One region of the Streptomyces sp. KR80 genome, then DNA from elsewhere that is predicted to be linked to it. Evidence: predicted binding sites of a transcription regulator. Region 1 holds the regulator's gene; each other region holds the start of a gene.

What was found. The regulator HrcA, encoded in region 1, represses chaperone genes, less so after heat shock. The targets are predictions, from matches to a motif close to TTNGCACTCNGNNNNNCNGAGTGCNAA.
Region 2: the regulator HrcA is predicted to act here: its motif matches at 1,102-1,128, upstream of groL (chaperonin GroEL).
Region 3: the regulator HrcA is predicted to act here: its motif matches at 1,324-1,350, upstream of groES (co-chaperone GroES).

What each region holds. Positions count from the first base shown of each region.
Region 1 is NZ_JBQQCD010000001.1:540,792-543,056, forward strand. It holds gene dnaJ (molecular chaperone DnaJ) at 1-670, opposite strand, end outside; gene hrcA (heat-inducible transcriptional repressor HrcA) at 671-1,687, opposite strand; gene ACTWQI_RS02465 (MBL fold metallo-hydrolase) at 1,857-2,265, shown strand, end outside.
Region 2 is NZ_JBQQCD010000015.1:117,170-119,434, reverse strand. It holds gene groL (chaperonin GroEL) at 1-917, opposite strand, end outside; gene ACTWQI_RS21145 (cold-shock protein) at 1,407-1,610, opposite strand; gene ACTWQI_RS21140 (ubiquitin-like small modifier protein 1) at 2,055-2,265, opposite strand, start outside.
Region 3 is NZ_JBQQCD010000007.1:71,236-73,500, reverse strand. It holds gene groL (chaperonin GroEL) at 1-740, opposite strand, end outside; gene groES (co-chaperone GroES) at 867-1,175, opposite strand; gene ACTWQI_RS12960 (hypothetical protein) at 1,602-1,829, opposite strand; gene ACTWQI_RS12955 (dihydrofolate reductase family protein) at 2,206-2,265, opposite strand, start outside.

The DNA of each region.
Region 1 (2,265 bases):
CGCCCGCCGGGATCTTGACGGTCAGCGTGCGCCGCGAGCGTACCCGCCCGTCGCCCGCGCACTCGGGGCACGGAGTCGGCACGACCGTGCCGAAGCCCTGGCACTGCGGGCACGGCCGGGAGGTCATGACCTGGCCCAGGAACGACCGCGTCACCTGTGAGACCTCACCGCGGCCCCGGCACATGTCGCAGGTCTGCGCCGAGGTGCCCGGCGCGGCGCCCTCGCCGCTGCACGTCGTGCAGACGATCGCCGTGTCGACCTGGATGTCCTTCGTCGTACCGAAGGCCGCCTCGTCCAGCTCGATGTCGAGCCGGATCATCGCGTCCTGGCCGCGCCGCGTACGGGACCTCGGTCCGCGCTGCGAGGCGGTGCCGAAGAACGCGTCCATGATGTCGGAGAAGTTGCCGAAGCCGGCGCCGAAGCCGCCCGCGCCGCCACCGCCGGCCGCCGCACCGGCGAGCGGGTCGCCACCGAGGTCGTAGACCTGCTTCTTCTGCGGGTCCGACAGCACCTCGTAGGCGGCGTTGATCTCCTTGAACCGCTCTTGGGTCTTCGGGTCGGGGTTGACGTCCGGGTGCAGTTCGCGGGCGAGGCGACGGAAGGCCTTCTTGATCTCGTCCTGCCCGGCGTCGCGGCGCACGCCGAGGACGGCGTAGTAATCCGTGGCCACTTACGACTCCGCCAGGATTTGTCCGACGTAACGTGCCACTGCGCGTACCGCTCCCATCGTTCCGGGGTAGTCCATGCGGGTCGGTCCGACCACACCGAGTTTGGCGACTGCCTCGTCGCCCGAACCGTAGCCGACCGCGACGACCGATGTGGACGTCAGTCCCTCGTGAGCATTCTCATGCCCGATTCGTACAGTCATGCCCGAGTCCTTGGCTTCCCCGAGCAGTTTGAGGAGCACCACCTGCTCCTCCAAGGCCTCCAGCACCGGCCGGATGGTCAGGGGGAAGTCGTGGGCGAAGCGGGTGAGATTGGCGGTGCCGCCGATCATCAGCCGCTCCTCGGTCTCCTCGACCAGGGTCTCCAGGAGCGTCGCCAGGACCGTGGAGACCGAGCCCCGGTCCTCCGTCTCGAAGGACTCGGGGAGGTCCTGCACCAGCTGCGGCACATCGGCGAACCGCCGCCCCACGACACGGCTGTTGAGCCGCGCCCGGAGGTCGGCGAGCGAGGTCTCGCCGAACGGCGCCGGGCAGTCCACCATGCGCTGCTCGACCCGGCCGGTGTCCGTGATCAGCACCAGCATGATCCGGGCGGGGGCCAGCGACAGCAGCTCGACGTGCCGGATGGTCGACCGCGTCAGCGACGGGTACTGGACGACCGCGACCTGGCGGGTCAGCTGCGCCAGCAGCCGTACCGTACGGCCGACCACGTCGTCCAGGTCGACGGCTCCCTCCAGGAAGTTCTGGATGGCCCGGCGCTCGGGCGGCGACAGGGGCTTGACGCCGGCCAGCTTGTCCACGAAAAGCCGGTAGCCCTTGTCGGTGGGGATGCGGCCCGCGCTGGTGTGCGGCTGGGCGATGAATCCCTCTTCCTCCAGGGCGGCCATGTCGTTACGGACCGTGGCCGGGGAGACGCCGAGGCCGTGCCGCTCCGTGAGCGCCTTGGAACCGACCGGCTCCTCCGTGCCCACGTAGTCCTGGACGATGGCGCGCAGCACCTCGAGTCTTCGTTCGCTGAGCATGCGCACACCTCCAGCTGGTGTTCCCGGACCCCTGCTTGGCACTCGCTGCTGCGGAGTGCCAGCATCCCCGAGCCAGTGTACGGCGGGGTGGTGGTGACCAGGCAAGGGCCGCTTCCGCCCGGCGCCGGAGCGGCGGGCGGGCGTGGTCGGCTGCGACTAGCGTCGTCGTATGGAGCGCACTTGGGAAGAGGCGGGCTGGGAACAGCTCGCACCCGGCGTCGCACGGCGTCGGCTGCCCGGCTGGGACGCGACGGCCGGCCTGGTGCACGGCCCGTCGGCCGTGCTCATGGTGGACGCGGGGGCGACGCTGCACGAGGGCGCGGAGCTGCGCAGACAGGCCGAGGGCGTGCTCGGCCGCGGGGTGACACATCTCGCACTCACGCATCCGCATTTCGACCATGTGCTCGGGGCCGCCGCCTTCGCGGGGGTGGAGGTGTACGCCGCGGTCGGCATGGATCGGATGCTGGGCGGGCGGCGGGGGCGCGACACGCTGCGGGCGGACGCCGTACGCCACGGCATCGCCGGGGACGCCGCGCTCGAGGCGGTCGAACAGCTCCTGGTCCCGGGCCATCCGATCT
Region 2 (2,265 bases), on a different contig from region 1:
TTGAGGCCGACCTCCTCGGAGATGACGGTGCCACCGGTGAGGATGGCGATGTCGCCGAGCATGGCCTTACGGCGGTCACCGAAGCCCGGGGCCTTGACGGCGACGGACTTGAAGGTGCCACGGATCTTGTTGACGACCAGGGTGGACAGCGCCTCGCCCTCGACGTCCTCGGCAATGATCAGCAGCGGCTTGCCCGACTGCATGACCTTCTCCAGCAGCGGAAGGAGGTCCTTCACGCTGGAGACCTTCGAGTTGACGATCAGGATGTACGGGTCGTCGAGCGCCGCCTCCATCCGCTCCATGTCGGTGGCGAAGTAGGCGGAGATGTAACCCTTGTCGAAACGCATGCCCTCGGTGAGCTCCAGCTCGAGCCCGAAGGTCTGCGACTCCTCGACGGTGATGACGCCTTCCTTGCCGACCTTGTCCATCGCCTCGGCGATGAGCTCGCCGATCTGGGTGTCGGCGGCGGAGATGGAGGCAGTGGAAGCGATCTGCTCCTTGGTCTCCACATCCTTGGCCTGCTCGAGCAGCTGGGCGGAGACGGCCTCGACGGCCCGCTCGATACCGCGCTTGAGGGCCATCGGGTTGGCGCCCGCGGCTACGTTGCGCAGGCCTTCCTTGACGAGTGCCTGGGCGAGGACGGTCGCGGTCGTCGTGCCGTCACCGGCGACGTCGTCCGTCTTCTTCGCGACCTCCTTGACCAGCTCGGCACCGATCTTCTCGTACGGGTCCTCGAGCTCGATCTCCTTGGCGATGGACACACCATCGTTGGTGATCGTGGGGGCTCCCCACTTCTTCTCGAGCACGACATTGCGGCCCTTGGGACCCAGGGTGACCCGGACGGCGTCGGCGAGCTGGTTCATCCCGCGCTCGAGGCCGCGCCGTGCCTCCTCGTCGAACGCGATGATCTTGGCCATGTGAAGTGTCCTCCACGGACTGGGGATCCCCCCGCCGAAGCAGGGGGCGGTGGATTGCTCCGGACCGCGTGGCGCCCGCGACGGACGGCCTGCACGCCCGGTGGTTCCTTGCCCCACCCGGCCTACGGGCCTCACCGACCCGGTCCTTCTGTCACTCTCAACGTCAGAGTGCTAACGCCAATGATTAGCACTCGACCCCATCGAGTGCAAGCCGCCCGAAGGGCGTCAGTGAGGGGTGGTGGTCAGGTGACGTGAGGGCGCAAGGCGGCCCGAAGGGCCTCGATGAGGGGTGGTGGTCGGGTGACGGGAGGGCGCAAGGCGGCCCGAAGGGCCTCGATGAGGGGTGGTGGTCGGGTGACGGGAGGGCGCAAGCCGCCCGAACGGCATCCATGAAGGGTGGTGGTCGGTGGGGAAGGGCTGGGGCATGACCGAGGGCCCGCCCCTCGGGGGCGGGCCCTCTCAACGCCTGTGGTCAGTCGGCGCGTGTCTTCAGCCGGCGACGCGGACCATGTCCGCCTGCGGCCCCTTCTGGCCCTGCGAGATCTCGAACTCGACCCGCTGACCTTCCTCGAGGGTGCGGTAGCCGTCCATCTGAATCGCGCTGTAGTGCACGAAGACGTCCGCACCACCGTCGACCGCGATGAAGCCGTACCCCTTCTCCGCGTTGAACCACTTGACGGTGCCTTGAGCCATCCCTAACTCCCCTATTACTGGCCCTTGCACAGGACCGCACTCCGCGGACCCGGGTCAGAACTCACCCCGACAGGTCCCCTCTGCCCAGCGGCAGGCGGAATTACGCCAGGGGTGTGCGCCGGAACGCGTCGACCGCGGCTGAATGTATCTGCACCGATGCCGTCTGCAACAGGTCAATCGGACGAGAATTCTGGCCACGGTCGATCGGAATTTTCCGCTGAATAACCCAGAATTCAGGGCAAGTCGGGCCGGGCATAGCTCACCAACACGACAAATCACGCACACAATTTGAACACAGGTTGTCGCGTTGTTGTCGCGAACTCATATGCGTTCGGCATGGACATCCGTGAAGGATCGACCAACTCTACCGCGGGCACCCCCACAGAATGGCCCCCTCCGCTTCTCTCACGGAGGGGGCCATTCCCATTACGTAAGGTTGTTGAATTACCCGCCAGCGACAGCCGGAATGATCGATACCCCCGCGCCGTCCGGTGTCGCCGTCTGCAGGCCGTCCTCGAAGCGCACGTCGTCGTCATTGACGTAGACGTTCACGAAGCGGCGGAGCTTGCCCGTGTCGTCCAGAACGCGCGCGGCGATCCCCGGGTGGTTCTTCTCCAGTGACTCGATGACCTCCGCGAGGGTCGCCCCCTCGGCG
Region 3 (2,265 bases), on a different contig from region 1:
AGCGGCTTGGAGGAGCCGGCCTGGATGATCTTCTCCAGCAGCGGCAACAGGTCGGCGATCGCGGAGATCTTGCCCTGGTGGATCAGGATGTACGGGTCGTCGAGGACGGCCTCCATACGCTCCTGGTCGGTCACCATGTACGGCGACAGGTAGCCCTTGTCGAAGGCCATGCCCTCGGTGAAGTCCAGCTCCAGACCGAAGGTGTTGGACTCCTCGACGGTGATGATGCCGTCCTTGCCGACCTTGTCCATCGCCTCGGCGATCAGCTCGCCGACCTGCTTGTCCTGGGCGGACAGCGCGGCCACGGCGGCGATGTCGGACTTCTCGTTGATCGGCCGGGCGACCGCGAGCAGTTCCTCGGACACGGCCGCGACCGCGGCGTCGATGCCCTTCTTCAGGGCGGCCGGGGAGGCGCCGGCGGCGACGTTGCGCAGCCCCTCGCGGACCAGGGCCTGGGCCAGCACGGTCGCGGTGGTGGTGCCGTCACCCGCGATGTCGTTGGTCTTGGTCGCCACCTCCTTGACGAGCTGGGCGCCCAGGTTCTCGTACGGGTCCTCGACATCGATCTCACGGGCGATGGTCACGCCGTCGTTGGTGATGGTCGGGGCACCGAACTTCTTGTCGATGACGACGTTGCGGCCCTTGGGGCCGATCGTCACCTTGACGGTGTCGGCGAGCTTGTTGACGCCGCGCTCGAGGGCGCGACGGGCGTCCTCGTCGAACTTCAGGATCTTCGCCATGGCTTGCGTCTGTCCTCTCAACGAACTGCGCCCCGGACGCCCGGTTGTTGGGACACGGGAGCCGGGGCGCAGATCAAAAACGTGGGTGAAGCGTTGATCCGGGGAGCAAGTCCCCAGACCCCCGAATTACTTCTCGACGATCGCGAGGACGTCGCGAGCCGAGAGGACGAGGTACTCCTCGCCGCTGTACTTCACCTCGGTGCCGCCGTACTTGCTGTAGAGCACGACATCGCCGACCTTGACGTCGAGCGGAATGCGGTTGCCCTCCTCGAAGCGGCCGGGGCCCACGGCCAGGACGACGCCCTCCTGGGGCTTCTCCTTGGCGGTGTCCGGGATGACCAGGCCCGAGGCCGTGGTCTGCTCGGCGTCCAGCGGCTGGACCACAATGCGGTCCTCGAGCGGCTTGATGGCAACCTTGGTGCTGGCGGTCGTCACGATCCGACCTCCCCCTTCGGAGATCTCACGGGGTTGACTGTCTGAGGTGGCGACCTGGTAGATCCGTCGTCGCGGGTGCCGGATCTGCCCGTCGCTGAGTGGTTGGCACTCCCTGGTGGAGAGTGCCAACGCCGAGACTATGACGGCGTTAGCACTCAGTCAACTAGAGTGCCAACGGGCTGCCCGCGCGCCGCGCGGCCCGCGGGGTTGTTCGTATGTCGTTCGACCCTGGGTCACGGATGGTCCTCCAGCCGGGCCGGCGCGAGGCCCTGCACCGTCAGCGTGCCTGCCGCGTCACGCCCTCGCGTGGGAGTACGACTTCAAGGTCCCGGACTTGACGAAGGAGCGGGAGGGCGACCGGTGATCTCCGAGCAGGCATGGGCCGACGCCCAGACGCTCTGGGACTACCACCAGATGCACCACGCACTAGCCGCCGCGGAAACGCCTGGCTTCCGTCAGCAACTCGTTCACTCCCGCGACTGCGCGTGGACTCGCGTACCTGACCGTGATCTCGTAGCCCTCGTCGTCCACTGACACATCCGTGTCCCAGCCATGTGCCATGCCAATCCTGATCAGCCTCAAGACCTGGTCCTCGTTCGCGTCCTTGAGTCGTATGTGAGCGGTTCCGCTGATCTTTATGTTCACCTCTGTCACGTGAGCCTCCCAACGGGCCCCATACAGCCAGTCTCGGACGCTCTCTGTCCTGCCGCATACAGCGCGTAGAGCACCCAACCACGTACAGCCGGTCACACCCACGCACCCCGGTGATCAGGAGCCAGCCAGGCCCATCACGGCCAGAGACGCATACGGTCGAGGGCCTCGTGGTGCAGTAGCGCGACCTGGGGCGGTCATGCCTCAACCTGCCACAGTCCTACGGGAGGCGCTGGGAGGAATCTGGGAGAAGATCTTCTCCCGGCACCTCCAAGATGCCGCGGTGGACCAACTCATACCAAAGGCCTGACCTGCACGAACACTCCGGAGGTCAGGTCTGGATCTTGCAGCGGAGTTGCCGCGCTGCTCCCGCCGCAAGTCACCGCGCTCTATCCGGTTCGACGGCGTACTGGACGAGCACGAGCCCGGAACCCTCCCA